DNA from 3 places in the Zhongshania borealis genome. Region 2 is predicted to be linked to each of the others. Evidence: predicted binding sites of a transcription regulator. Region 2 holds the regulator's gene; each other region holds the start of a gene.
What was found. Region 2 encodes FliA, which starts transcription of late flagellar genes. Its sites were predicted from a motif close to TAAAGTTATNNNNNNNNCGGCCGATANCC; they were not measured.
Positions count from the first base shown of each region.

Region 1: a site for FliA is predicted at 2,509-2,537, ahead of pomA (flagellar motor protein PomA). Genes of this name have one in related genera too.
Region 3: a site for FliA is predicted at 3,152-3,180, ahead of ABD836_RS00740 (flagellin). Genes of this name have one in related genera too.

Region 1 is NZ_BAABDM010000012.1:104,727-112,240, reverse strand. It holds gene ABD836_RS18450 (transglutaminase-like domain-containing protein) at 1-1,390, opposite strand, end outside; gene ABD836_RS18445 (alpha/beta fold hydrolase) at 1,395-2,288, opposite strand; gene pomA (flagellar motor protein PomA) at 2,624-3,394, shown strand; gene ABD836_RS18435 (flagellar motor protein MotB) at 3,395-4,234, shown strand; gene ABD836_RS18430 (hypothetical protein) at 4,376-4,906, shown strand; gene ABD836_RS18425 (hypothetical protein) at 5,028-5,546, shown strand; gene ABD836_RS18420 (alkane 1-monooxygenase) at 5,615-6,793, opposite strand; gene ABD836_RS18415 (AraC family transcriptional regulator) at 6,932-7,514, shown strand, end outside.
Region 2 is NZ_BAABDM010000001.1:1,316,357-1,327,790, forward strand. It holds gene ABD836_RS06180 (NADH:flavin oxidoreductase/NADH oxidase family protein) at 252-1,526, shown strand; gene ABD836_RS06185 (DJ-1/PfpI family protein) at 1,744-2,025, opposite strand; gene ABD836_RS06190 (DUF2721 domain-containing protein) at 2,191-2,628, opposite strand; gene ABD836_RS06195 (Rieske (2Fe-2S) protein) at 2,659-3,030, opposite strand; gene ABD836_RS06200 (Lrp/AsnC family transcriptional regulator) at 3,087-3,551, opposite strand; gene leuA (2-isopropylmalate synthase) at 3,858-5,537, shown strand; gene ABD836_RS06210 (DUF2802 domain-containing protein) at 5,596-6,036, opposite strand; gene ABD836_RS06215 (RNA polymerase sigma factor FliA) at 6,055-6,786, opposite strand; gene ABD836_RS06220 (MinD/ParA family protein) at 6,783-7,622, opposite strand; gene flhF (flagellar biosynthesis GTPase FlhF) at 7,740-9,134, opposite strand; gene flhA (flagellar biosynthesis protein FlhA) at 9,159-11,273, opposite strand; gene ABD836_RS06235 (hypothetical protein) at 11,215-11,403, opposite strand.
Region 3 is NZ_BAABDM010000001.1:145,739-157,172, forward strand. It holds gene flgK (flagellar hook-associated protein FlgK) at 1-1,393, shown strand, start outside; gene flgL (flagellar hook-associated protein FlgL) at 1,497-2,690, shown strand; gene ABD836_RS00740 (flagellin) at 3,269-4,765, shown strand; gene ABD836_RS00745 (flagellar protein FlaG) at 4,907-5,446, shown strand; gene fliD (flagellar filament capping protein FliD) at 5,591-6,982, shown strand; gene fliS (flagellar export chaperone FliS) at 7,102-7,536, shown strand; gene ABD836_RS00760 (flagellar protein FliT) at 7,621-7,971, shown strand; gene ABD836_RS00765 (sigma-54 interaction domain-containing protein) at 8,249-9,355, shown strand; gene ABD836_RS00770 (hypothetical protein) at 9,898-10,080, shown strand; partial or broken gene ABD836_RS19465 (sigma-54 factor interaction domain-containing protein) at 10,121-10,537, shown strand; partial or broken gene ABD836_RS19545 (AAA-type ATPase lid domain-containing protein) at 10,538-10,790, shown strand; gene ABD836_RS19550 (helix-turn-helix domain-containing protein) at 10,769-11,068, shown strand; gene fliE (flagellar hook-basal body complex protein FliE) at 11,080-11,421, shown strand.

The DNA.
Region 1 (7,514 bases), on a different contig from region 2:
TCAATTTTAGAACTTCACTTTGTTCACCGTTGCTAATTCCGAGGGCAATATGGCCGGCCGTAAACTGGCCTAGGCCACTGTCAAAACTCTCCCATTTGTCGCCAGTCCACGCTTGTACCCACGCGTGGGGAACAAACACGTATTTCCGCCCTAAAAAACGCTCATTGCTATAAGCCAAACCAAATGCTACGCGGCTGGGGATCCCCGCTGCGCGTGCTAAGCTCGCTAGTAATAAAGCGTGTTCAGTGCAGTCTCCCTGTTTGCTGTGGTAGGCCTCAAGCGCAGTGGCATAGCCGGAGTAACTGGCTTCCTCGTTCATGTGTCGACTTACAAAGCGACTGAGTCGCCGCATTTTGGCGGCCGTGCTGATTGGCTTGTCGCCAAGGATCTCGAGTGCCTTGCTGTGGATTAGCTCGGCGTCGCTGGTGAGCCAATAATTAGCCTGTAATCGTGCCGTGAGGTCGGCGGGGCTGGCGGTGGATTCTGAGCCGCAGTTTGAACAGACAGTAATTTCGACTCCGCCGTCGATGGCCCTGACAGATTGTTCGCTAGTTGCTGGTGGTGTGCTGGATAAATGGCCAAGCAGTTGGTAGCGGATCTTACTGCGTAGTGCGGCATCGCTAATTTTGTATGGCGAAGAAATCAGTTGGCGGTATACGTGGGTGACTGGCTCAAAATAAGCCGTGGCGCATTCTTGTGTGCAGCTTTCAATTAGTAGTTCGTCACCGCCTGAGCGACTAATTTCGCGTAATGTGTAAAAGGCGGCATCAGTATATATATCTGTTTCTCTAGCGCCGCCACTCATGATTTTACGCTGAATATGCCATGTGAAGTCGGGGTTTTCTGGGTTGAGGTGTGGTTTTACGGTCAGTTGAATTTGTTCAAATTGTTGGTTGCTGAAACTCCAGCTGAAATAGTTGAATGGCGATTTTTGCCCCGCGCCATTTTGCAGGGCTTGCCGCAAAGCTTGCGATAATAAAAAGGGCTGCGGTATAGGGTAGTCTTTACCGCCGCTCGCTAGCTCGTCTTGGGTTAGGTGCAGTACGTTGCCGTCGACCGTCACTCGCATATTGTGGTTTGCGGTGGCAGAACTGACGGTTTTGCTCATCGACAGAGGTTTGCCGTCGTAGCTTTCGCGGGACTCCAATACTGTCGTGGTGGTGGTATTGCTAGCGCCGGGCTGACTTACGGTAATAGTGAGGGTTTCTCTGCTAATGATCGTCTTCTCAATCTCCTTGTGCTCGATGTGCCGGTAACCCATTTTATTACCTGCAAGGCTGAGGATTTGCCATTGCTCTTGAGCGGCTAATGTCCGAACGCTTATGGCGCAAAGTAGCGCAAAGCTTAAAAATTTAAATGCCTGCTCTGGGCTTAGTCGCTTAAACGTCATTTTCTTAAACTGTCGTGCTGAGCAAGTTGTTACTGGCTAACCAGTCGCGACTGAGTTCGACGACTTGTTTGCAATCTTCCTGTAGTGCCATATGGCCGGCGCCGCGAATAACATCGTGGCTGACGAGGGCGGGAAGGCGCTTTACTCGTCGTTCAAATTCGTTTTGCTTGTGGAGGTAAGAATGCTCAGCCCTGAGGATTAGAGTTGGAATCTGGATGTTGCGTAGGGCCAGCCATGGCGATGAGGTATGTTTGAAATTGTGTGCTTCCCACTCGCGGCTGTAACGTAGTTTATAATGGCCGTCGGGCTGTTCTACTAAGCCGGATTCGGCATAGTCGTTGAATGCTTCATCTGAAAAGTGACGATAGGCGGCTTTGTTGCGATGGTAGTCGATAAAGGTCTGGCGGTCCGGCCAAAGCTGACGACGGTTCTGCGTGCGTTTGACTAAATTCAGCTTCCCCATTAACTCGGTGGGCGCAATGGCAGCGAGCGTGGGTAGAAACCGGCCAGGTATCGCAGCAGGATCAAACATCAGTAGCGCTTTAAAAAGATCTGGTCGTTTTGCCGCGGCGATAGCGGAAATCGTTGCGCCAATAGAGTGGCCCATAGCGATTACGGGCTTCTGAGCTAAACTTGATGGGCGCTGATCTAAAAACGTAATTAGATCGTCGGCATGCTGGCGCCAAGAAAACTGCCTAGATGGGGGCGTGTTGTCCCACGCGCCGCGATTTTCAAAGCCAATGAGGTTAAAGTCGTTTTGGAAATGGCAAAGAAATGTTTTGTAGCTTCCTGCCGGGAAGCCATTGGCAGGGGCAAAGAGCAGCGTTTCATCGCCCTGTCCGCCAGATAGCCATGTTGCAGGGCCGTGACCAAATTCAGTTTGTTGGGGTTTTAACATAGTAAATGCAGGCTAAGAAATTGGAGTTCCAAGCATAGCATGGTCCCGCGAGTGTGGCGGTGACTCGCCGTATTGTTGCGCGGTGTTTTACGTTCGGAGTATCGTTGAAATCCGCTATGGACGATGCTGAGTTGGGCGAGTTATTGTGGTGTTCAAGCTGCAGCGGGGGCAATTTAGGTTTCGAATTTGCTGAATTGACCGCTCGTAAGGGAATTCCCTATAAAGTTAAGTGCCCTGCTGCCGTTAATAAAGTTACGTAAGGGTGAAATGGCGGCCAAAGAATACGCAATTTGGCACATTTCCCAATTCACAGACAAAGAGAGCCGGAGTTTCCTTTGGACTTAGCAACGTTATTAGGTATGTTGGGTGCGCTTGGGGTTATTGTCACCGCCATTGTGTTAGGTGGCAGTGCCAGTGGCTTTATCGATACCCCGAGTTTGCTAATTGTTGTTGGCGGGGGGTTATTAGCCAATTTGGTTAAGTTCCCGCTAGACCAAACGATGGGCGCCTTCAAGGTAGCGTCGAGGGCGTTTATTCATAAGCCAACCAGCTCGGCTGACCTTATTGCCGAATGTATGTCGATGGCAGGCGTAGCCCGTAAAGAGGGTTTGCTTGGTTTGGAATCACTGGAAATTAGCAATGAGTTTTTAAATAAAGGCGTACAGATGGCTATTGATGGCCATGATCCTGAGTTTGTGCGCCGAGTATTGAATAAAGAAATCAGCCAGACCATTGAGCGCCATGAAATGGGCGAGGCTGTTTTTAAGGGCTTTGGTGAATCCGCTCCAGCCATGGGGATGATTGGTACATTGGTGGGCTTAGTGCAAATGATGTCGAATATGTCTGACCCCAAGGCGTTGGGGCCGGCGATGGCGGTTGCGCTTTTGACTACCTTGTATGGCGCGGTCTTAGCGAACGTTGTTGCGCTGCCAATGGCGGAAAAAATGGCCTTTCGAACGGCTGAAGAGCGGCGCAATCGCCATTTGATTTTAGAAGCCGTTGATGGCATTCAAGAAGGTATTAATCCACGGGTACTTGAGTCATTGCTGCAAACCTATCTTCCTGATAATAAGCGCGACGTTGAACCTAAGGCTGAGGAAGCCTAAGTGGAGGAAGACGCGCCCAAGAAACCGGCTGCCGGTGCCCCAGCTTGGGTGCTTACCTTTGCTGATTTAATGTCGCTTTTGCTCGCGTTCTTTGTACTTTTGTTTTCATTTTCTGAAATGGACAAGCAAAAGTTTAAGGAGCTGTCGGGGTCGATGAAAGACGCTTTCGGTGTGCAGCGCGAAATACCCGCATTTAAGCCGCCGATAGGCACCAGCATGATCGCCCGGGAATTTAGTCCCGGCCAACCAAAACCCACAGCCGAAAATCAAATTCGCCAAGAAGCGGTGCGCGAAATGCGCGACTTTGTCAAAGTTGAAGCAGACGAGGCGCTCAATGACGATCTTGAGAAAGTTAAAGCGCATTTGGCCCTCGAGATCAGTGAAGGTCTTGTCGAGGTAGTGGACGATGGCGAACGGGTGATTATCATCCGTATTCGCGAACGGGGCTCCTTTGCATCGGGTAGCGCTGAATTGTCGCCGGGATTTGATCCTGTGCTAGTGAAGCTCGGGACACTGCTAAATGAAATAGATGGGGAAATTGTGGTTGCCGGTCACACTGACACAGTACCAATCCACACTGACCGCTTTTCCTCCAACTGGGATCTTTCATCGGCTAGGGCGACTACGGTATTGTTGGGGATTATTGCAGCGAGCGGTCAGCCGAATGAACGGTTCAGAGTAATGGCCCATGCCGCAACGCGTCCGTTAGCTGATAATGATACTGCGGAGGGGCGGGGGCGAAATCGACGCGTCGAGATATTCCTTCTCCGTGGGGCCAAGCATGACCCAGCTATGGGCTCTGCCGTAGGCGGTCGTGAAGCGTCACTGTTGGATCAATAAGTTTCTATACTTGAACGCTAAATTTAAATGTTAGTAATGTGAACTGTCTCTCGCCGAGGAATACTACGTATAGTTTGAAATTCATTTTGGTTGCTAAATACGGTTATTGAAGTTTAAAGCCGGAATAGCAGGGTGGATGTAATGACTGTACGTAAATTGGTATCTGTAGGTGTCGCCTTAGTTGCAATGTCGTTGGCCGCGGAAGCAAAAGTGTCTGGCGGCTGGGAGCTTGAAGCAATTTCAAAATCGACTGGTTATAGCGTTCACGGTCAAGAAGGTAGCAAGAACCAATTCGGATTGCTTAAACACAGTAATACCTGCGCTGCAGATGAGTTGTATATAAGCTGGGTAAGCGATAGCGACAATATATGGCCGCTCGCAGGAAAACAGATTTCCCTCGCGGCAGACTTTGATGGGGTTGCGCTAGATATTCCGGTGGAGGTCGTGTCAATCCGTCCAATGCAGGGCGATCGATACCAAGTGATTTTCGGGCGTTCGTTTGCAAATTCTGAGTTGCTATCTCTTATGGCGAATGCGGCGTCAGTTAATTTGGTGATGGCCTCGACTGATGTAGCTCAATTTTTTAGTGTTACCGGCGATCGATTTTCAATGCAAGGTTTTGCTCAAGCGCGTTTAGATGCGCAGAGCCGCTGCCAATCCCAGAGTAGTTAAACCGACCATTTAGAATATAAACAGGCTGCCCGTATTCTGCGTGGTGGCCTTTTTTTGTTTTTGCCTTCAGCTATCGTTCAGCTAGCTCCTGATATCTTACAAGCACATTCAGGAGGAACTGATGATGACAAATACAACAGCATTTGAAGTAGAACAGCCTAAGGTGATCCGCAATCTGTTACTCACTGCTTTACTTGCGGTGGCAGTGGCGGTGACACCAAAGCAAGCGCACGCGGAGCATGCGGAAACAGCTGCAGCCGTGTTAATTGGTGCCGCGGTCTTGTATGCCGCCCACGATGCTCATAAATCGGATAAAAAATACGCAAGACGCCATGCACATGTGCATGATAGACACTGTGGGCATCATGTTGAGTACCGCGGAAATAAATACCAGCGCTACGGTAATGCTCATGTTTATTATCAAAAGCACTATACCGCTGATCGATACTCGAACCACGGTAAGCATCACAAATATCTAGAGCAGCGCGATGACGGAAAGCATGGAAATAAATATGCTGAAAAGCACTATAAGAAAGACAAATACGTGCGTGATGACCGCAAGGGTAATGGGCACGGCAATGATAATCGTCATCGTGAGCAGTCGTGGAATACCCGGGTGAACGTTAGTACGCGGCACTAAAGTTAGTGGGAGCAAACGCTAGAAAGGTGGCAGTCTTAGGGCTGTCACCTTTTTTGTGATCTTGCTGTTTAGCTGAGTGAGACGGCCATATTGATTTTATTCTCATATTTAGCGCGCTTACTCGGCAAGACATTGATGCGATTGATGTCGTTGTCGGCCCAATTTAGGACTTTTTTGTCCATCACCATAAACCACAGTGGCGGGATATAGGCGAGCATAAACATAGCGTAATAACCGGCGGGGAGTTGAGGAACGTCTTCAAAATGCCGCAGGCATTGGTAGCGCCGACTAGGGTGAGCGTGGTGGTCTGAATGGCGCTGCAGCTGAAAGGTTATTAAATTAGATACGAGTGAATTTTGGTTCCACGAGTGTTCCGGTTGAGGTGTCTCATAGCGGCCGTTCTCAAGCTTTTTACGCAGTAGTCCATAGTGCTCAACATAGTTTGCCGCAGTTAAGTTGGTATGCCCGAGCAGGCTAGTGACAACAACAAAGAGTAGAACGGTCGGGCCAAAAAGGACGCCAACTACCGTAAAGAATAGGACGGTGATCGTCGCGCCGGGTAGAATTTCATTTTTTGTCGACCAGAATGACAAGCCCTTTTTGTGTAGTCTATCCGCTTCAATACGCCAACCACGCAACCAAGTGCCAGGCATTTCCCTGAGCATAAAACGGTAGAAGTTTTCGCCGAGGCGTGAAGAGGCGTGGTCGTGCGGAGTGGCGACATCGCGATGATGGCCGCGATTGTGCTCTACGCTGAAATGCGGAAGCGCCGTTATGCCAAGGGCGAGGCTTGCTGCCCAGCGCTCAGGTCGGTTTTTCTTGTGGCCTAGCTCGTGGCCAAGATTTAAAAATGCGCCGCCCAGTCCCATGCAAGAGAGTGCAAGGGCGGCTAGTCCTAGGATCGATAATTCAGCATACCAAGCGTAGGTAATTGCGCTAAACCACACAACGAGGGTGCCGGCCAGTGCCACAAACAAGGCCCAGCGAAAGTAGTTGTCGGCATCCAGGGCGGGTACATCGGCTTCATCATGGTTGTTGGGATCTTGGCCAGAGATGTAATCGAGTATTGGAACGGCAGCATAGAAAATAACAAAGCCGAGCGCTAGCCAGGCATTATTGCCCGTTTTTATGGCAGGGATGATGCCGATCAAGGCCAGCCATGGCATAAAAAAGGCGTTAATCATCCATAGCCAGCGAAATCGCTGGGTAAGATCCGTTATTGAAAATCGCGATATTGTCGTTGCCATAGTATGCCGTCCTTATTATGGGGTTTCTTTACTTCAGGTCCTTTGGCTAGTGCGCATAGTGCGATTGATTAGGCTACGCCTAGCGTAGTGCGAGTTAAATGTTGCTACTGACCTATATAATTGTTAATTTCGGCCATTATGGATAAAAATAACAATATAATTTCGGTTTCACCCACAGGGTTGCGACCAGCGCTAGGTTTGCTGATATTGTGCCAAACCTTGGAAGAATTGGGGTTGGATCACAGCGCGGCGAGCAAAATTACAGGTCTGAGCCGAAATCAGTTAGAGACGCCTGGGTGTCTAATTAAGTCGGGCCAGGAAATTGCCTTTATCGAGGCAACGCTTGCCGCGAATACGCGACCGGATCTCGCGTATCTTGTTGGTCGACGTTACCATTTTGGTGTTTTTGGTATATGGGGCTTGGCGCTTATATGCAGTAAAAATTTGTTGCAGGCTTTTCAGGTTGCTCAAGAGTTTGTTGAATTAACTCACAGCTTTGTTGGCTTGGAATTAAGTGTGGAGGGGCCAGTCGCAAGCATAGCCTTGCGTGACCACTATCCGGCGGGAGCGGTGCGTAATTTTGTCGTTGAGCGCGATCTTATTGTTACGCTTGGCATTGCGACAGAGGCCGCTGGGCAGAAATTGCCGCTACTTTCTCTTGAGGTAGCCATTCCCCGGCCCGGGCATGCTTTAGAAATAGAGCGTTTAGTAGGCTGTCCTG
Region 2 (11,434 bases):
CATTTCGCTATGTTTACCGCGACGCGGCCAATCGTCTATAGCGCAGATCAAATTCCGCCTGACTAGCGCCCATGATATAAACTTGCTGTTTGCGGCAGCATACGCAAAAAATGGCGTATCAGGGCAATATTAATGCAAGAATTATCGCTACAGTATTACCGACCTACATTTACAAACGGCGATAGCAGGCCACGCCTACCTAGATTAGCTTCGCCGACTGAACTAAAACCATATTAGGATTCGACAATAGTATGCCAATGCTCAATGACCCACTAGAGTTGCCCTGTGGAGTAATACTCCCCAATCGCCTATTAAAATCGGCGATGACCGAAGGTCTGGCCAATGTGAACGATCAAGCAACGCCGCGGCTGTCGACGCTCTATCGGCGTTGGGCTGAAGGCGGCACCGGAACCTTGGTTACTGGCAACGTGATGGTCGACCGCCGTTTTTTGGAGCGCCCCGGCAATGTGGTGATTGATGGCAATGGTGGCGAAGCAGCCTTAAACGACTGGGCTGCAGCGGGAACCTCCGCAAACAACCAATTGTGGATGCAGATCAATCATCCAGGACGCCAGTGCCAACGTCAGGTATCTGCCCAGCCACTTGCGCCATCGGACGTTGGCATTGATCTTATCGGCATGTTTGGCAGACCCAAGCCAATGACCGAGATTGATATTCGGCAAACAATTAACAGCTACGCCAAAGTTGCATCTACCGCCAAGGCCGCTGGCTTTACCGGCGTACAAATACATGCGGCCCACGGCTACCTAATCAGCCAATTCCTGTCCCCGCTGGCCAATACACGGAGCGATCAATGGGGCGGTTCTCTTGAGAATCGCGCGCGTTTTTTACTGGAAACCGTTTCTGCAGTGCGCGAAGCCGTTGGCCCGCGCTTTGCGATTTCGGTCAAGCTAAACTCGGCTGACTTTTCTAAAGGTGGCTTTAGTCACGAAGACAGCTTACAGGTCGCCCAATGGCTGTCGGACGCCAAAATTGATTTACTCGAGGTTTCTGGTGGCACCTACGAAAAACTCGCGCTCATGGGCGACGAAAACGACAGTGAACGCGCCGACACCAGCCAGCATCGCGAAGCGTATTTTTTGAAATATGCCGAAGGAATACGCCAAGTTACCAGTATTCCCTTAGCGATAACCGGTGGTTTTCGCAGCCACGCGGCTATGCAGCAAGCACTCGACAGTGGCGCGCTCGATGTTGTCGGCATAGGTCGGCCACTGTGTTCGCAGGCCAATATTCGCCCGCTACTCACAGGCGAACAAGCGAGCCTGCCAAGCTGGGAAAAAGAGCTGCGCCTTGGTCCCGGCTGGCTTGGACCCAATAGCGCCAATCAGAAAATTCGCACGCTCAACTTTGGCGCGGCCACGCAATGGTATTACCGCCAGATCATCGATTTAGCCGAGAGCCGGGAGCCAAATACCCACACTGGTTTACTCCGAGTAATGCTCAAGCACATGTTGGCAGAACGACGCATGGCGACCCGACGCGCTAAAACGCTCAGAAAAAGCTAAGCACTGTCGAAATGTGAGGTCGCCTTTTCTACGTTCAGGAGTCTAGGCGCCAATCAAAATCCATTTGTTTGGCTGTTTTTACAGCCAACTCGCGGCTGCGTAAGCGCGACACCAAGTACAGGCTCATATCGATTCCCGCAGAAATTCCCGCAGAACTCAGCACCGGGCCACAGTCAATCCAACGTGGTCCTGCACAAACATCGAGGGCGGGAAACTGCTACTTTAAATCATCGAGGTCTTCCCAGTAGGTGGTGACGCGATGATCGGTTATCACTCCCGCCGCCGCCAAAAGAAAAACCGCAGTGCAAACCGAGGAGGTACTCTGCGCGCAAATTAACTGGCCGGCAATCCATGCCAATACCGCAGACTTCGTCATTTCTGCTTCGTGCACGCCACCGACAATAATCAGCACATCAAAGCGCGGATAATCGGCAAAACTGCAGTGGGGTAGAATTTGCAAGCCGCCACTTGTATCAAGCGGCCCAGGCAACTCACTCACTAGCAAAACAGAGAACTCATCACCCGGCTCGCAGAGCCGGCTTGCCGTTGAAAAACTTCATAGGGCCTAGCGAAGTCCAAAACCTCAGCACTGCGGTATACATAAATCCCAATATTCATATGGAATCTCTTTCTCTAGTGCAGCCGGTCTAGGCACAATGAAACATTAAGGCCCGTTAAGCATTATCCGTGTTGCCAATTGAATTTCACGTAAGAAACCCACTAGCGCCCCAATCAAGCAAGCCATTGCCAATACAAATAGACCCGCCACCAGCAAGCTGCTATTCCAAGCCAACACAGCGCTGATAAACAACATTGCGATAACAACACAGACCAATAGCGCACTGGTTGTGCTGTAGCCGATTGAGCGATGAACCACTCGAGCACGGCGAGTCAGCATAGCTAACTCCTCGTGGACACCCGCAGTGCGCTCGTCTGGCAGGTTCTCTAAACGTCGATGTAAGGTCCGGCTACGATCTATAATCCGCGCTAAGCGATTAGTCAATACATTGAGAATGGCACCAATACCCGCAAGTAAAAACACCGGTGCGACCGCCTGCTGGATCGCGTGGGTAATGGTGATAACTTCGATCTCTACTGCCATGAAGGTCCTTATTTACACGAGTAGTTAAAATCACATATTCAAAAAAACTTGTTCACCTTCGCACTCAACCATGAAGGTCGTCAGCGCTTGAGGTAATTTTCCGAGGGCGATTAGCTTATGTGTCCAGCCCGGCATTGGCATACCGATAAAAGCATTTGTCCAATCGATATTCTCGCCGCTTAACAAATTAAAACTAGAGCCATGAAACGGGCAAGTCACTGCACCATCACAAATTTTACCCTTTGCCAGTGGCAGCCCAAGGTGCGGGCAGCGGTTTTCTACCGCACAAACCTGACCGTTGACCTTGGTTAATAGTACTTTGCTGCCACCGAGGGTTTTCGTTAAAAATTTCCCCTCTTCAACTTCATCAAGATTTGCCGCGAAGATTCTTTCCATTTTCATATACTCTCGATTAACCCAAAAGGCGGCGTTGCAATACCAACGCCACGTAAAAGTGACTACAACAAAGGCAAGGCGGTTTTACTCACAGGAGACTTCATTACAAAGCTGGAGTGTACCCCTGTGACGCCATCAATTCGAGTGATCTTATTTAATAGCAGTGCCTGAAAACCGTCCATGTCGGCAACAATCACTTTAAGTAAATAGTCGGCCGCCTGACCGGTAATTAGGTGGCATTCTAAGACCTCAGCACACTCGCCAACATGACGTTCAAAGTTTTCAAAACGCTCCGGCGTGTGTCGGTCCATACTGATATGAATAAAGGCCATAAGATTCAATCCCAAGGCCCTCGCATTGAGCAAGGCCCGGTAGCCCGCCAATAAGCCGCTTTCTTCTAATCTGCGCACCCGACGCAAACACGGTGACGGAGACAAACCAATGCGGTCTGCCAACTCTTGGTTGCTGAGGCGGCCGTCTTCCTGCAAAGCATCCAAAATACGCTTATCATAATTATCTAACTTCACAAATAAATCACCTATTCGACATCTATTAGCATAATATTCCACCATTAAACTTAAACAAGCAATTTATGCGCATTTTAATTCTATTTTCCAGCTAAGTTCGCAATCCCCTGCTACAGCCATATCCCTATACTGGGAACCATGGAGTTACCGCTCCGCAAACATCGTTAGTCAGACAGCAACACCCCGCTGCTTGAACACGCGACCAAGCTCTTTCACAACGAGAGCCAGTGAAAACGCCCGGTATCGCCGGGCTTCACCACCTAAATGCATTAGCACCCATTTAAGCTCAAGGAAGCGAATTCTGCCATGACCGACTTTAATCACAGCAAATACCGCGCGACGCCCGCCATCGCGATGCCCGACCGCCAGTGGCCAAACAACCGTATTAACCATGCGCCGCAGTGGTGTTCGGTTGATCTCCGCGACGGCAACCAAGCCCTTGTCGAACCCATGACGGTTGAACAAAAATTGCGGATGTGGGATTTGCTGATCAAACTCGGATTCACTCAGATTGAAGTGGGCTTTCCCGCTGCGTCCCAACCCGATTTCGACTTTGTGCGCGCGCTGATCGATGGCGATCGGATTCCGGACAACGTTACTGTACAAGTACTAACACAAGCGCGAGAAGCGCTTATTGCCCGCAGCTACGAAGCGCTCAAAGGCGCAAAAAAGGCGATAATCCACGTTTACAATTCCACCAGTCCAGTGCAGCGCGAGCGCGTATTTGGCCTGGACAAAGATGGGATAAAAGCCATTGCCGTGCAGGGCGCGCGCTGGGTTAAAGAATATGCAGAAAGGAACCCAGAAACTGCTTGGTCCTTCCAGTATTCACCCGAAAGCTTCAGTAGCACCGAGATCGAGTACGCGGTAGAAATCAGCGACGCGGTTATTGCTGAGTGGCGCGATACTGGCGCGCCCATCATCATCAATTTACCCGCCACCGTCGAGTGCGCCAGCCCCAATGTGTTTGCCGATCAAGTGGAGTGGTTTTGCCGACACACCCAATACCGCAGCGATATTACCGTCTCGGTTCACACCCACAACGACCGCGGCTGTGGCGTTGCCGCCGGTGAACTGGCCGTTATGGCGGGTGCGGACCGTGTTGAAGGTACGCTGCTGGGGAATGGCGAGCGCACCGGCAATATGGACATTGTGACCATGGCCATGAACCTGTACAGCCAAGGCGTAGACCCTGAGCTCAATTTGGCCGATATGGACGAAATTATTGCCGTTGTTGAACACTGCACGGCAATACCACTGCACCCACGCCACCCCTATGCAGGCGAATTCGTGTTTACTGCTTTTTCTGGTAGTCACCAGGACGCGATTCGTAAGTGCTTAGCTAAGCAGGGCGAGGATGAGCATTGGCAGGTTGCTTATCTACCAATAGACCCGGCTGACCTCGGGCGCAGCTACGAAGCGGTAATTCGCATTAACAGCCAGTCAGGCAAAGGCGGCGTGAGCTGGGTACTGGAAAACGATTACGGCCTGCAACTGCCCCGCTGGCTGCAAATTGATGCGAGCCGCGCGGTGCAAGCCAAGGCCGAAGAAATTGCCGGTGAAGTGAGCGCCGCACAAATTTGGACGCTGTTTGACGAACACTATCTGCAGGCGGCGCGACGTACCGAACTGAGCAATTTTACGATCAGCCAAAACAACGCCGAAAACCAAGGCCAAGATCAACTCAGCCTCAGTTTCCATCACAACGATGAAGAAATTAGCCTACAAGGCCATGGTGACGGCGCCATAAGCGCCCTCGTTAATGCCTGGCAACAGGAGTTTGGCGATAAAGTTGAAATACTCGACTACCGCGAACACGCACTAGCAACCGGCACCGCCTCACAAGCTATAGCCTATGTTCACCTGTCGATCAACAACCAGCGCTACATCGGCGTAGCCATGCACCGCGATGTAATCACAGCGTCATTGCAAGCGGTACTGAGCGCAGCCAGTCAGGCGGTGGTGCAAGTCAGGAAGGTGGGATAGAAATTGTGTCGGGTGTCTGACGTTTGGCGTCGGACACCCTGCGCCAGACGCCAAAAACTTAATTCGCTTTTTGGTACAACATGGTAATCAAGTCGGCTTCAGAGCTAGAGATACCACAGCGCTGAGCTAGCTCTTCGGCGCTGAGACCTTGGTCCGCTAGACCAATCGCCTGCTGGTAAAAGCGGACATCTTTTTTATCAGTGTTTTGGCGTTCTTGGCGTATACCAATCATTTCTAAATATTCTTCTAAGGCAGTAACTCGCTCACCTAGCAAGCTCATTGCGGAATTCTGTTGTTCAATTTTTTTCTCGAGCAAGGCAATTTTTTCGTCGGCAGTTGGGATATGTGGGCCGTCTTCTTGGTGTGCACGTCGCGACTTTAGTGCGAATAATAATAGCCCTACGCCAACAACGCTGAGCAATAAACCCAGCAGTGATGCCTCGCCTAGGCTATTAAACCAATTGCCAATGAGCGACGGTAACTGATTACTAGTCTCCATAGTATTTACTCCGCACGCTTAGCTCGCCGTCCAATCAGTCAGTCGACTTTTTAAGCGCACAATCGCCTGACTGTGAATCTGACATACCCGCGATTCACTGACTTCCATCACCTCGCCAACTTCTTTGAGGTTTAAGCCGCTGTCGTAATAAAGGGCCATGACCAACTTTTCTCGCTCTGGCAAGCTGTTAATGTGACTCGCTAGAGCGTGTTGAAAATCATCTTCCAATACATTTTCTAAGGGGGCGTAGCGATCATCACCACCGCCAATATCGGCTGGCTCCTGCTCGCCATCACCCAATTGCTCTAAGCTAAATAAGCGCACTGAACTAGTATCACGCAATAGCTCGTGATATTCGGAGAGGGAAACCCCCATTTCGGCGGCGATATCAGCACTACCTGCTTCACGGCCCAAACGCGACTCAGTGCGCCGCACTGCTTCGGATACTTCACGAAGCTGCCGGGTGACCGAGCGCGGTGCCCAACCACTCTGCCGCATTTGATCGATCATCGCACCACGAATTCGAATACTGGCGTAGGTTTCAAAACTAGCACCTTTATCCGCTTGATAATTGCTGCCCGCTTCAAGGAGACCGATCATGCCCGCTTGAATTAAATCGTCTACCTCAACGCTGGCCGGCAAACGACTCACCAAATGATAGGCAATTCGCTTGACCAAAGGCGCATGTCGACTCACCAGCTCTTCGCGGCTGCCGTTTTGCACATCAAGGTAAGCGGCGTGACCGTTCACATTTCGACTCCGGCAGCTGTGTTTTCTGCGCTGTCGGCGCTAAACATGCGGTCAACAAAGAATTCAATATTGCCACTTGGGCCAGATGGCCCTTCCCACTTATCAACCGTTTCTGCCAACTTGCGGAACGCCAGCGACGATTCAGCCCCAGGGTACAAATCACTTACGGCCATTTGCCGCGAATCGGCTTTGATCAAATAAGGGTCGCGGGGGATAAAACCGGCAAATTCTAGACTTACATCTAAAAAGCGCTGAGCGACTTCATTGAGCCGCTCAAAACCATCACGCGCTTGGTCGTGACTGTCGACCATATTACGAAGCACTTTAAAACGACGAATTCCCGCATCGCGGTTCATTACTTTAATCAATGCATAAGCGTCAGCCATGGAAGTGAGTTCATCCGTTACCACAACCATTACATACTGACTGGCCCGGCAAAAGGTCACCACGCTGTCGGAGATGCCTGCAGCCGTATCAACAATTAAAACGTCGTAATCGTCTTTTAATTCACTGAGCGAGCGCACAATTGCTGCGTGTTGATCGGTGCCCAAGTCCGCCATTTTTTGGACGCCCGACGCGGCTGGAATAATGGTGATTCCCACCGGCCCGGGAACGAGAATATCTTGTATCGCGCACTTTCCATCCAATACATGAGACAAATTCCATTTTGGTCGTAAGCCCAGCATGATATCTACGTTCGCCAAGCCAAGATCAGCGTCCATCAACAGTACACGACGACCACGCCGTGCCAGCTGGCAAGCAAGATTAACCGAGACATTGGTTTTACCCACCCCGCCTTTGCCGCTGCTTACTGCTATTACTTTTACTGCGCTCATCTAGTTATCATTCTCCGTTAATCAACTTCGCAGCATATTCTAGGCTCAGGCGCCCAAAAATGCTCTACGCATATGCACGCACTCAATCTGGAAATCTCCACCCGAACTTCAGCCCAGTCACACTCGTATATTCAGGCCGCCGCTTACCTTCGCTGGTGGCGGCGCCATAGTCTGCTGTGCAGCCTGCGTCACCGCTGGCTGAGGAGCAATTTCTGGCCCACGCTTAAGTTCAAATGCACGGGCCATGCGCACTGCCATATTCACCAGTTTAGCAGCATCTGCAGCAGACAGATTTTGCGGTACTTTAGGGCCGTTAGCACACCATGCCACAGGCAAACGATGCTGGATTAAATTGGAGATCACTCCGCCCAAGCGCATGGCTTCGTCGATGCGTGTTACAACCGCCCCTTGGGGCGCCAGTGGCGCATAGGCGTCAATAATCTCACTCTGGACATAGGCCTCCGCGTCGGCTGGCACCGTAATAAACACCTGCACATCCTGCATCGCCGCCGTTAATTGCTGCAATTCGCTAATGCCACGACTATCTCGAAAAGACATACCAGCGGTATCGATTAGTACCAGTTTCTTCTTACGTAAGATACGGTAGGTTTTCACCGCTTCTTCTAGGTCGACCGCAGTGTGCACCGGTATCTGTAAAATTCGGCCATAGGCCCGCAATTGCTCTTGAGCCCCGACTCTAGCTACATCGGTTGTCAGTATAGCAATACCATCGCGGCCGTGATTCAGTACATGCTGGGCGGCAATCTTTGCAATAGTGGTGGTTTTCCCCGCGCCCTGTGGGCCAACAAGACAAACCGCACCTGAGGTCGGCGGCGTCATAACCGGCAATTGTTTAATAAGCAACATTTTGAGCATTTCACGCTGCAGCGATTCACTCTCGTCACTGGGTATCTCGGCACTGAGACGCCGCCCCAAGCTAGGATCGAGATCTAAACTTGCTAAAAAGGTATTCAGCTCTAGCTGTTCCGGCGCTTTAAAACTCGCCTGCTGCCAGTTGTGACCCTTGAGCTGATCCATTAGCATCGATTTCATTGAGGACAGTTCTTGCTTGAGCGTTAGCATTTCGTCTTGCTGCGACCACGCTAGCTGCGGACTTTGGCCCTGCACCGGTGTTTGTGTTAACTGACCTACTGCGCGTGTATTGTCACTAACGCCAAGATTTTGGCGTTCACTGGCGAGCTCCGCCGCCGCTTCAGCATTTTTCTTCTGCCGGTCTAACAGTGCATCTAAAGCCGTGCGTTCACGGCGTGGCGCTGAAGCCGGCGAAAACTGTTGTGTAATTTGTCTGGCCATTTGCTGCGCCGCAGATTCCGTCACTGCGATTTCCGCCTGCGCACCAACTGGCTCAGCGCTGTCGTCGAGGCTAACCACCACCTCGACACCACCATCAATAGTATGAAAATCCAGAATCACCGCATCGGGGCCGTGAGCAGCCCGCACTAAGCGCATGGCTTGCTGGCTGTCGGCAGCACGATATTTCTTAACTTGCATACTCATTCTCCTACAGCTCGCGCCTTAAGCTAATCGCGCTTGCTGACCAATGGTAGATAGTAAACGCACCTGCTTACTATCGGGTACTTCGTTATATGACAACACCGATAAGCCAGGCACGCTGCGCCGAGTAAAGCGCGACAACCATGCCCGTATTGACGGTGACACCAGCACTACCGCAGGTTGACCAGATAATTCCTGACGATGACTAAAATCGGCCAATTCATTTTGTAGTCGCTCTGCAATTCCAGGCTCCAAACCGACCGCGCCAGAACTGCCTCTAAGCATATCTTGCAACAACTGTTCCAGATCAGCGTCGAGTGCGGAAACTGGTAATTCGTCATCTAAGCCATTGATTTCCTGAACAATCATTCGACCCAAAGCAACCCGCACCCCCTCCAATAATTCGTCAGGATTTTTGCTACGCGGCGCTTGCTCCGCCAAACTTTCGGCGATCATACGTATGCTGCGTATAGAAACCCCCTCTTTAAGCAGATTTTGCAGAACCCTAACCACAATACTGAGAGGCAATTGTTTGGGCACCACGTTCTCCACCAAGCGTGGATCCGTTTTCGCTAAACGATCTAAGAGCTGCTGAACTTCCTCGTGACCCAATAGCTCATGAGCGTGCTGCTTGATCACTTGGCTCAGGTGCGTGGCGATTACAGTACAGGGATCAACCACCGTATAACCCATGGTTTGCGCCTGGTCTCGCTGGCTAGAGTCAATCCAGATTGCGTCCATACCAAAGGCGGGATCTTTCGTGGTAGCACCGCGCAGGCCTGGTTGCGCGCCACCGGGATTAATTGCCAAGTCTTTGCCGACCTGAATATCGCCTTGGGCGATCGTGTCGCCCAGCAACTGAATGCGGTAACTACCAGGAGATAACTCCAAATTATCGCGGATATGCACCGGCTGGATCAGAAAACCTAAATCCTTAGAAAGCTTCTTGCGCACGCCGGTAATTCGGCCAATTAATTCACCACCCTGATTGCGATCAACCAAGGGGATAAGGCGGTAGCCAACCTCAAGGCTAACGACATCCATGTGCGTCACTTCGTCCCAGCTCAACTCACTGGGTTCACGTGGTGCGGTGGCCACGTCTTCACTCGACTCTTCGGCTGCAACAAGTTCATGCGAGGTCTTTTTCTTGTGCTGCAACCACCAACCGCTGCCGCCACAGGCCGCTGCTAACATCAAAAACACCAAATTTGGCATGCCGGGAATAATCCCGATTAAGCCCAGCAGGGTAGCAGAGAGATACAGCACATTTGGGTTGGCGAACATCTGACTTGCCATCTGCTCGCCCATATTCTGGGGACGAGAGATACGGGTAACGATAATCGCCACCGCCGTCGACAACAGCAACGATGGCAGCTGCGCCACCAAACCGTCACCTATCGTCAACAAAGTGTAATTATGCATGGCCTGATCAAAGCTCAATCCATGCTGGCTCATGCCCACGCCCAAACCACCAATGACGTTGATAAACAAAATCATGATGCCGGCGACCGCGTCACCGCGCACAAACTTACTGGCACCGTCCATCGAACCGTAGAAATCGGCCTCGGTACGCACTTCTTCGCGACGACGGCTGGCCTCTTCCTGATTCAGTAGACCTGCATTCAAATCAGAGTCGATCGCCATTTGCTTGCCGGGCATGGCGTCCAAGGTGAATCGAGCAGTTACTTCAGATACCCGGCCTGCACCCTTGGTCACCACCACAAAGTTAATGACAACCAAGATAATGAACACCACGATACCAACAACGTAATTGCCGCCGATAACAAACTCGCCAAAGGACTCAATAACCTTACCCGCGGCGCCAGGACCGGTATGTCCCTCAAGCAATACCACGCGAGTTGAAGCCACATTCAAAGACAAGCGCAGCAAGGTAGCCAACAGCAATACCGTGGGGAAAACCGAGAAATCGATGGGTCGTTCGACGTAAATAACCGCCAAAATAATGATCAGCGACAAGGCAATATTGAAGGTAAACAGCAAATCCAGAAGAAACGGCGGCATCGGGATAACCAACATCCCCAAGCACGCAATGAGCATGACCAACACGCCGACGCCACTACTGGCGACCTTTTCCATCCAGCCGTTCGTTGCTATTGTCTGTGTTGCTGCTGCCATACCCACTCTCTTCTAAGATGGATTTTTCGGCGCGCAAAAGCGCCAAAATTTCGTCGTTACCGAGAGTAATTGCAACAACAGGGCCAACTTGCTGTGGAGCAGCATGCTTAATGGGAGACGGGAGACGCATAAGCGAGATTTCCGCATTCGCGAAGCCTTGC
Region 3 (11,434 bases), 1.2 Mb from region 2:
TAGTGATATTAACGACCTAGCGACCCAGATTGCCGATATTAACCGGCTGATCACGACCGCCGACGGGGCGTCTGGCAATACCGCAAATGATCTACTGGATCAGCGCGATCAGGCCCTGCTGTCATTAAATGAACTCATTGGCGTAACCTCGGTTGAGCAAAAAGACGGCAGTGTCAGTGTATTTGTCGGCAATGGCGAAGCCCTAGTCTTGGGCGATAGCACTGTCAAAATGAGCGCGATCAGCAACGCCTTCGAACCAGATCGGCTTGAAATTGCCATGACCACGGGCAGCCGTCAGGCCATTGTTAGCGACAGCATTAGCGGTGGTAGCTTGGGCGGCAGTTTGGATTTCCGCGACGGTGTGCTCAATGAAACGCGCAATGAATTAGGGCGTATCAGCCTCGCTGTGGCCAGCTCTATGAATAGCCAGAACCGCGCCGGTGTCGATTTGCGCGGCGATCAGGGCGGTGATATTTTTTCGGTGCCGGACCCGGTGGCCTACCGCAGCAGCAACAATGTTAGTGCCGCGCAGCTCAGCGTTGAAATAAGTGATCTGTCGCAAGTCACTGGCGACAATATTCTAATGCGCTTTGATGGCAGCAACTGGTCATTTTTTAATGAAGCTACCGGCGCAGCCGTTACTGGGGTCAGTGGCAGCGGCAGCGTCGCTGACCCGTTTCAGCTCAATGGCATGGAATTTAGCCTAGACAGCGCAGCGGCAACCGGTGACCAATTTGTGCTGCGACCCACCGAGGGCGCCTCTGCGGGTATTAAGGTGATCCTCACTGATCCCGCTGGGATTGCGGCCGCCGCCGCGACCCGCAGCATTAGCAGTGGCAGTAATATCGGCACCGCTAAAATTAGCGAGACCGATGTTGTCGACAGCAGCGACCCGAATTTGCTAGATGATGTCGATATTGAATTTTTGACCGCCACCACCTACCAAATTAATGGCAGCGGCAGCTTCACCTATACCTCGGGTGAAGAACTCAGCATTAACGGCAATAGCGTTGTTATTACTGGCACGCCAGTGGCCGGCGACCACTTTTTAATTGGTGCGAATACCAATGCGGTTGGCGATAACCGCAATGCCTTAAAACTGGCAGGCACGGAAAGTAGCAAGCTATTAAATAATGGCGCCACCAGCGTCTTAGATGCAGTAAACGGTTTGGTGGGCGACATTGCCGTGGCGACCCGAAGCGCACAAATTAATCTGCAGTCCCAAGAAAATTTGCTCAGCCAAACCCAGGCTCGGCAAGAGAATTATTCCGGGGTGAACCTAGACGAGGAGGCCGCCAATCTCCTTAAATTTCAGCAGGCTTACCAAGCCGCGGCGCAGGCAACGAGCATCGCAAATGAATTGTTTCAGACCTTAATTGGCGCCTTTAGATAATGACACCTCGGCAATGGCAAGTTAACACGCGGAATCTACTTGTGCGGGCCAGTACCGGCTCATACGCACTGGACAATGCAAAACCCAAAGAGAGAGTAGCGCCATGAGAATCTCAAGCAGCCAGATCTACGCCACTGGGGTCAGTAATATGCTGACCCAGCAGGCAAAACTGGTTGAAACTCAGTCGCAGCTCGCCACGGGCCAAAACCGGCTGAGCCCCTCAGACGACCCAGTAGGTGCGGTACGCAGTTTAGAGCTGACCCGCGCACAGGAAAAAACCGAGCAATACGACCGCAACGGCACCATCCTCAACAGCCGTTTGGGCCTAGAAGAGAGCGTGGTTAGCGGCAGCATTGATCTCTTACAGCGGGTGCGTGAATTATCGATTCAGGCCAATAACGCTACCCAGAGCAATGAGTCGCGGCAATCGATTGCCGCAGAATTGCGCCAACAGCTCGACAATTTGGTCAGCTACGCCAATACCACCGACAGCAGTGGCAATTATATTTTCTCTGGTTACCAAGAGGGCAGTGCGCCAATCTCCAAAACCGCCAGCGGCTATGTTTACAACGGCGACGATGGTCAGCGCCAAATTCAAGTTGGCCCGGCGCGCAGCCTGCCAGACGGCGATCCCGGTTCTGAAGTGTTTATGAACATCCTCAACGGCAACGGCCAGTTTCAAACCGCCGCTAACGCCGCCAATACCGGGGGTGGGGTTATTGATGCAGGCAGCGTTACCGACCCAAGCCAATTTAATCGCGAATCCTTCACCATTCGCTTTACCAGCGAAAGCCAATACGACGTCCTCGACGCCGGTGGCGCGGTAGTGAGTAGCGCGGCCTACCAAGACGGCGGTGACATCCTCGCCGGTGGCATGGCCGTTTCCATTCAAGGGCCGGTTGCCGCCGGTGACGAATTCACCATCGCCCCCGCCCAGCGCCAAGACATATTCTCCATGGTCGAGGCACTGGCTGTTTCCCTAGAAACGCCGCGCAATAGCGCAGGTGACCGGGCGCTGCAAACCAGTGAAATCAACACCGCCATTAGCAACCTCGACCAGGCCATGGATCACCTAATCAACACCCAAGCCACCATTGGGGCACGGATGCAATCCCTAGAGCGCCAAACCGACCTGAATGCCGGTGCCAGCTTACAAATAGCCACCAGCCTGAGCTTGGTCAACGACCTAGACTACGCCGAAGCCATCTCGCGCTTTACACAGCAGCAGGCCTCGCTACAAGCCGCGCAACAAGCCTTTAGCAAGGTGCAGGGCTTGTCGCTATTTAATTATATTTAAGTGAGAGTTGGACTTTAGATGTCGGATGTTGGGCGTCGGGCGCAAGACGCTTGACGGGAGACGGAAGACGCAAAGGCAGCGTTAGTGGGTTTCCGTCATGCTTGCGAAAGCGAGCATCTAGTGAGCGCAGCGAATGCCTTTAAGCGTCTCCCGGCTCCCGTTCAGCACTCAGCGAGCCGTTAGTGTCAGACACCAGACATCCGACATCCGACTTAATACTTCAGGCATCCCAAAACAGGCCCTCGCTTTCGCAAGGGCGACAATGGTGACGCGCCGTGCTAAATTTTCTGTCATGCTTGCGAAAGCGAGCATCTAATGAGCGCAGCGAATGCCTTTAAGCGTCTCCCGTCTCCCGTTAAGCATTCAGCGAGCAGTTAATGTCCGACCCGACACCAGACGCCAGACATCCGACTTCATCCCCCCCCCTTTATACGTATTTACCACAAATAGTAAAAAAAACTTAAAGTTCTCCCAAAAGCGGCCGTTAATTGGTTTGAAAGCAAACTACAGTCACTTTGACTGGTGCTTAATCAAAGACTTACGTCTTTATACCGCATAGAGTGGAAAGGAGAATTACCATGGCACTTAGCATCAACACCAACGTTGCCTCTTTGAATGCCCAGCGCAATTTGTCAAAGTCGCAAGAAACATTGAATACTTCGCTGCAGCGCCTTTCTACTGGTCTGCGAATCAATAGCGCGAAAGACGATGCAGCCGGTCTGGCCATCTCTACTCGCTTCACCACCCAAATCAACGGCTTGAATCAAGCGGTTCGTAATGCCAACGACGGTATTTCACTGGCGCAAACCGGTGAAGCGGCGCTTGACGAAATGACCAATAACCTGCAGCGTATTCGCGAACTGTCAGTGCAGTCTGCTAACGCCACAAACTCTGACTCTGACCGCGCCGCATTGGATGCCGAAGTACAGCAGCGTTTGGCCGAAATCGACCGCATCGGTTCACAGACCTCCTTTAACGGCCGCAAGATTCTCGATGGCTCATTTGGCAGTGCGACCTTCCAAGTGGGGTCAAATGTAGGCGAAACCATTAGTCTTGATCTGAGTGCAAGTACGCGCCTGAACTCATTGGGCGCGACTGCGAGCGATGCTTCTAATGACCTGAGTGCAGTGATGACGGCCACTCCTGCAGTAGATGCAGCAGCAGCTACATTTACCTTCGCAGCAGCAGATTTGCTTGATGATTACACTGGTGAAGCTGTTAGCTTTGATGTAACTGACGGCACTGCGAGTGTAATAGGTGTTACTCTAGATACTGATTTATCGACTATTGGCGCGTTACAGACGGCTCTCGAATCAGAGTTAACTGGTTTCACGGTTGAAATCTCCGGCACGGATATTGTTTTAACTGCTCCGACTGTAGGCGCAGGAGATATAGTGTTTAGTAATTTTAATGGAGATGCTGATAACGGTACTTTTGCTGGGGCTAACGCGGATATTACTGCCGTACCTACCTCGACCAGCACTACAACTGGCGTTGATGCTGAAGCTGAAATCCCCCCAGTTGGTATAACGGTCGCTGGTGACTTCAGTATCGCAATCGGCGACGGTGCCGCGGTTGCGGTTGCTGATGACACCTACACTACTACCGAAGATTTGGTGGCAGCGATCAATACCGCGCTGGGTAGTAACGGCCTTGCTGAAGATAATGGAGATGGTACTTTCTCTATCTATGCATCTGAAACGATCACCTTCTCTGGCGGATTAGAATCTAGCTTAGGCCTAGCTAACACGACTGCAACAGGTAGCCTGGCTGATGTAAGTGTGACAACAGTCGCCGCTTCAAACGACATGATCCGTCGTATTGACTCTGCCCTTACGGCAATCAGTGATCGTCGCAGCGACTTTGGTGCGATCCAGAACCGCTTTGAGTCTACTATCACTAACTTGCAGACCATCTCTGAGAACTTGTCTGCATCACGTGGTCGGATCTTGGACGCTGACTTTGCGGCTGAAACGGCCAACCTGACTAAGGCGCAGATTCTGCAACAGGCAGGCACCGCGATCTTAGCCCAGGCCAATGCATTGCCACAGGCCGCTCTGAGTCTGCTGCAGTAAGTCGCAGCCCGCTAGGCCCCGCGCTCCTAAGAGCGCGGGAATTATCGGCCCAGACAGGGAGTTAACGGAAAAGACGACGGGGCCTCAAGGCTCTGTTCGTGTTTCTGCTATAACTGTTTGATAGGGTGAGTAGGTTACATTATGGATACGAGCTTATCATTACCATCAGTAGCATCGAGCTACGCCAAGCCCACAGCGAAAAGTGCGGCGGCGGGCGCGGTTGCCCAAAATTTAAGCCCCGCTGTAAGCACTAATACTGCGGCGTCGGGGCAGGCTGGCGGTCGGTTTGTGCCGGTGCCAGGCGGCAAGACTTTGCCGAATACCTCGAATTCTTCGCAAGCGGCACCTAGCCGTACTGCGCAAGATGCGGCAGCTGTTCGTGGTGAGGCGGCTAAGCCGAACTCGGAATTGAGCCGCATAGCCGTGGCCTTGGTGGCAGAGTTTGACTCTACCAATAATATTGAGAAAACCTCCCAAGCGGTGGCCAAACTCAATGAAGTCCTTAAGGATCGGGAGCGCGATCTTGAATTCTCGGTTGACGATACTACTGGCCGGACCATACTGAAGGTGATTCATGCGGAGTCTGGTGAGGTTATTCGGCAGATACCACCAGAAGAATTATTGAATATTGCCCGCACCTTTATTGAAGGTACCGGCAGCTTAATTGAAGATCAGGCTTAATTGGCGCATTACGTGCATTATTGAGTTTGAATGGCTAAATCGTTCACGCTGTTGCGTGGCAAAGTAACAAGCGGCCATGTGGTTTGTTTAGGTTATTTAGCCTAGATAAAAAATTGGCCAAGCACCGCAGGTGCAGGAGACAGTATGGCAACGGTAACAGCATCAGGCATTGGTTCAGGGCTGGATATCAATAGTATTGTCTCGCAATTGGTGAGCGCTGAGCGCGCGCCACAAGCAACCCGTCTTGATTCTAAAGAAGCCCTTATTCAGGCGCGCCTATCTGCGTTCGGCTCACTCAAATCGTCATTGACGACTTTTCAAAATAGCCTAAGTTCATTGAAAAGCGCTGATACCTTCAGCAAGCGCTCGGCGACCTCTTCAGATACGGCGGCTTTTACCGCGACCACTACCTCTGCCGCCGCCGCTGGCACTTACACCGTTAAAGTTGAGCAGCTAGCCGCTAAGGAGACTATTGCCTCTAAGGCTTATGCTGACAACGACGCTGTTGTCGGCAGTGGTGTGCTTAATTTTAGCCAGAATGGCGAGACTTTTTCGGTGGCTATTGCCGATGGCGAAGACTCTCTGACCGCAATTCGCGATGCGGTGAATAGTGCTGAGGACAATACCGGCGTAACAGCGAGTATTGTGACCGATCAAGACGGCGCCCATTTGGTTTTCTCGTCAACTGAGACGGGATTGGACAACGCGATAGAAGTTGATGTTACGCCCAGTGGCACAGACACCGGCAATTTGAACGACTTAGCCTATACAACGGGCAACTTCGCAATGACCGAGAAGGCCGAGGCTAAAGACTCTATTGTGGTGGTAGATGGTTTTACCTTAAACAGCGCCAGTCTGAAGTTTGAGGGCATGATCGAGGGGATTACCATTGATGTTAAAACCGCTAAACCCGGTGAAAGCCTAAGTTTAACGGTGAAACACGACACTGCCTCAGTCAAAAAAAGCATTGAAGGTTTTGTTGCCAGCTATAATAGCTTAATGGCGACGCTTAATGATTTAACCGCTTATGATCCAGAGGCGGATACCGCCGGTTTATTGCAGGGCGATTCCACTACCCGCAGCGTTGCCAACCGGATACGCCAAGAAATGGGTACGCTTGTTAGCGGCTTGGATGTAGAGTTAGACTCTTTGGCCGAGTTGGGAATCACCACCGGCGACAAAGGTATTTTGGAAATTGATGCAACTAAGCTAAGCTCAGTGTTAGACACTGATTTTGCCAATGTGGCAGGGGTGTTTGCCGGTGAAAATGGCTATGCAACGCGCCTAGATTCGGTTATTGGCGATATCACCGCCGGTGGTGGCATTTTAGAAAATCGCACCGATGGCCTAAAAGCGCAGGTGGAGCGAATAGACGATCAGCGCGAGGCGCTGGACCTACGAATTGCGGCTATTGAGGCAAGATATCAGGCGCAGTTTTCGGCGCTGGATACGCTGCTGGGTCAGTTAAACAACACCGGCGATTTTTTAACCGAGCAGTTAGCGAACTTACCTGGTTCGGTTTATAAAAGTAGTTAAGAATGGTATAGGTATTTTCCACCGTAAATACCTGTAAATAAACGCAAAAAGAGCTAAAGAAAAGCCGTGTAAAGCCGTCAATTAAGGTAAGCATTTAGAGCTTACCAAGAGGAAAAACAATGAGCTATTCAGCAGGTAGAGCGACCCAGGCATACGCATCCGTTGGCGCCCAATCTTCAGTGGCTGCAGCGAGTCCGCACCGCTTAATTCAATTGTTAATGGATGGCGCTTTAGATCGTTTGTCTGTTGCCAAGGGCTATATGCAGCGCAAAGAAGTGCAGCGTAAGGTTGTTGCTATCGACCGTATTATGTCGATTGTAGACGGTTTGCGAATGAGCTTAGATCACAGCGTTAACGCTGAAATGAGCGAAAACCTAGAAAGCCTTTATGATTATATGAACCGTCGTTTGTTGATAGCTAACATCAATAATGACGAAGCGGCGCTAGATGAAGTGGCGTCGTTGTTAAAAGAGTTGAAAGAAGCGTGGGATGCCATTCCCGCTGCAGTAAGTGGAAGTGAATCTACTGCGCGCTACCAAACAGAAGCGGTATAGGCTTTGGCGTTTAGCGCTCACGGCGGGCGATTTATGCCCGGCGGACATACGTCGAGACTCCTTGGCTAAGTACTTAGGTGACTAATGAATATTGAAATGCTGCAAATGTCAGAGGTGCTGGGAACTCGCCATCGGGAGCTGCGTGAGCTTTTGACGATTAGTGAACATATCCAAGAATTAGCCGACAGCAGTGATTGGGTCGAAGCTGTTGCCCAGCAAAGCCGTCGCCGCGCGTTAATGGATTTGTTTTTTGCGGAAGAGTGCGCGCCATCTGAGAGCGAGTTGGTTGGTGAGGTGATCTCAGCGATATTAGCGATTGACCAGAAAGTTGCCGATGTATTGTATGAACAGCGCAGCGCGATGTTAACTGATGCGAATCAGACCCGCCAGAATGCGCGCAATCTTGGCTCTTACTTGAGTCATAGCATGTCATAGTGAGGCGGGGTAATCATTTATCCACCTCCGCGTAGTTTTACTGCCTGCTTCAATTTAAAAAAATCTTGCACTGTCAACGCCTTATAAATAATATCCTAACTAATAGAATTAGTTGATATGTTGTTTTTATGACCCTAGGGCTTTCCCCTATACCATTTTAAACGCTGAATTGGGCATTATAGTGACCTAATTAGGTGGTTATATTGGTCGCTGTCTTTGAATTTGTCATATTCCACTGCTATACAAATGCTATGCATGTGAAAAGGTTCACAATGGAATGACTGTTTCAAATCAAAAAAACAACACATTGATTCCAAGTAGGTGTGATATCGCTGTTCCTAGGATTATAGAGTCTGACGCTATGCAAGCCCTTGATTCGCTTATAAATCAGGTTGCAGGCTTCGACACGCTAGTGCTTATTCGCGGTGAGTCTGGTAGCGGCAAGGAAGTCGTTGCTCGTCGCATTCATACGGCGTCGTCTCGCAGTGAAAAGCCCTTTGTTCCAGTTAATTGTGGCGCGATCCCCGCTGATTTACTTGAAAGCGAGTTGTTTGGTCATGAGAAGGGCGCCTTTACTGGTGCGGTAGCAACGCGCAAGGGCCGTTTTGAAATGGCTGAAGGCGGCACCCTATTTTTGGATGAGATCGGTGATATGAGCCTGTCAATGCAGGTTAAATTGCTCAGGGTCTTGCAGGAACGCAGCTTTGAACGTGTCGGCAGTAATCACACCCAACATTGCAATGTACGCATATTGGCGGCAACCCATCGCGACTTAGAGGCTATGGTCCGCGACGGTAGTTTTCGCGAAGATCTTTTCTATCGCCTTGACGTATTTCCTATTGAAGTGCCGGCACTCAGAGAACACAGCCAAGATATATCGGCATTGATGGCCGTGTTTATGACGAATTTAGAAACCAAGGGCATGGTGCCGCCAAAATTCTCTAGCAGTGCAATGCGAACTCTGCAGCAATACCCCTGGCCTGGTAATGTTCGAGAGTTAGAAAACTTAATGGAACGCCTGGCCATTACCCATGGGTCGAAGTTGCTACGCTCGCAAGACCTTCCGCCAAAATATCAGACCGTTGGGATTGTAGAGCGAAATGATGAGCCGACCCGGGATGATCAAGATGCCTTGTTGTCATCGCTAGCGGTCTACCACGCCGATGATGACGATGAAGTTGCCCTTGAAGTGGCGGTGAATCCAAGCCGACCACCCTTGCCTGAGAGTGGGATTGACCTTAAAAGTTATCTGCTTGAAATAGAGCAATGGTTTATTAGCGAAGCTCTGCGTAAAGAAGACGGCGTAATAACCCGAGCAGCGCAGCTGTTGGGATTACAACGAACCACGCTAGCCGAAAAAATGAAAAAGCTCGACCTCTCCTAAGTTCTCCTTCCCTGTTTAAAACTCCACGATCACTCAACCATACCCGCTTAAAATGCCTAGCTCCGACGTTAGACGCTTAAAGGCATGCGCTTCGCTTATCAATGGGTACCTGCCTTCGCAGGTACGACGACAAACTGGCGCAAACCGTATATACCACCCGCACTCCTGCCTGTGTGTATTGACCGGAGCTTATTTAGCCCACCTCGTCTTACTAAGTTAAAACGCGATGCATTGACCGATGCGATTAATATAGTGTCGTCACTCCTGCGAAGGCAGGAGTCCATTTATCGGCTATGTCGCAGCTAGTGGGGCTGAGTTCGCCTAGATTGGCTTTTGCATTTCCCATCGTCCATGAAGTATTCCCTGTATTCGGCACCTGCCTAAGCTTACCCGTCTATCATTTGGCCAATCGCCAAGATTCCATCGCCAAAAAAATGGCAATTAACCTTGGAATTTTCCTAACTTATTGTATTTTATAGGAATTATTTGGTGGCATGTTGTTTGCTATCTCTTTGTCAAAGATTGCATAAGAGGGTTGGCGAATGGTTAAGCGTATTGATACTGAGCAGGTGCTTGAGCAGAGCAGGTCTATAACGGCTGAATACTATCGCGAACTTTTTCACCGTGAGTTGTTGAGTAGCGGCGAGCAGCTACGCGCAGTGCTGGCGGGGCTAAACAAGAATAATACTAGTAGCGCTCGTGTAGGAGAAGCCCTCCATGTCTGAGTTAATTGTTGCTGATAGCGCGTCTATCTCTGTTAAGTCGATGGCAAGCCGGGTTGCCTTAACTGACGCCACGGTTTTGGTTAGTGGCCAGAGCGGTGTGGGTAAAGAGGTTTACGCTCGTTATATCCACAATAGTTCAAAACGCAGCAGTGGCCCTTTTGTGGCGTTGAACTGCGCGGCGATTCCAGAAAATATGCTCGAAGCGATGTTGTTTGGTTATGAGAAGGGCGCTTTTACCGGCGCGATTAATAGCCATGCGGGTAAGTTTGAGCAGGCTCAGGGCGGCACATTGCTCCTTGACGAGATTTCAGAGATGGAGCTTGGTCTTCAGGCGAAGTTGTTGCGGGTGCTGCAGGAGCGTGAGCTAGAGCGCTTAGGGAGCCGTAAAACCTTAAAGCTTGATGTTCGCGTTATTGCTACGAGCAACCGCGACTTACGCGAAGTGGTTCGGGCGGGTATGTTCCGTGAAGATTTGTTCTATCGCTTGAACGTTTTCCCCTTGCACATTCCGGCACTTTCGGCGCGACGTGACGATATTTTGCCACTGGCACTGAGCTTTTTGGCTCGCGACAGCAGTGTTCGCTACGCTGATCAAATGCTGGACGAGGATGCAAAGGAAAAGTTGTTGCACTACCGCTGGCCGGGCAATGTTCGTGAACTCGATAATGTTATTCAGCGTGCATTGATTTTGCGGCAGGGTGATCACATAACTGAGCGTGATATTCAGTTTGAGACCGGTATGAGTTTTGTTGTTGATCAGCGTCAGGATGTTGCGTCTGGGGTTATGGCCTTGAGCGAACAAGAGCGTGACGTCGACGGCAGCAAAGTCCTTGACGGCTTTATGCGAGATCAAGAGCGCCGCGTTATTAGTGATGCTCTGCGCCTTGGTCGCTCTAAGAAAGAGACCGCTGAAATTTTAGGCATTAGCCCTCGCACCTTGCGTTATAAATTAGCGCGCCTGCGTGAACAAAGCTACTTGATGGGTTAAGGAGATAGACCATGTCAGATATGAAGGTTGATAATATACTTACGCAGATTCGCGCCCTAAGAGAGCAAACGGGTGTTGCGAAACCTGGCATGGTAGAAGCAGATAGCTTCTCGGTAAATGCGCCCTCTAATGTTAATTTTGGGGCTATGCTTAAAGACTCTATAAACGCAGTGAACACAGTCCAGCAAAATTCTAGCGCGCTGGCTTCTGCGTTTGAACGCGGCGCCAAGGACGTGAGTTTGACTGAAGTTATGGTTAACGCCGAGAAATCGAGTGTTGCCTTTAAAGCGGTAGTTGAAGTACGCAATAAGTTTGTTGATGCTTACCAAGAAGTCATGCGGATGTCGATGTAATGTTAATTCTTGT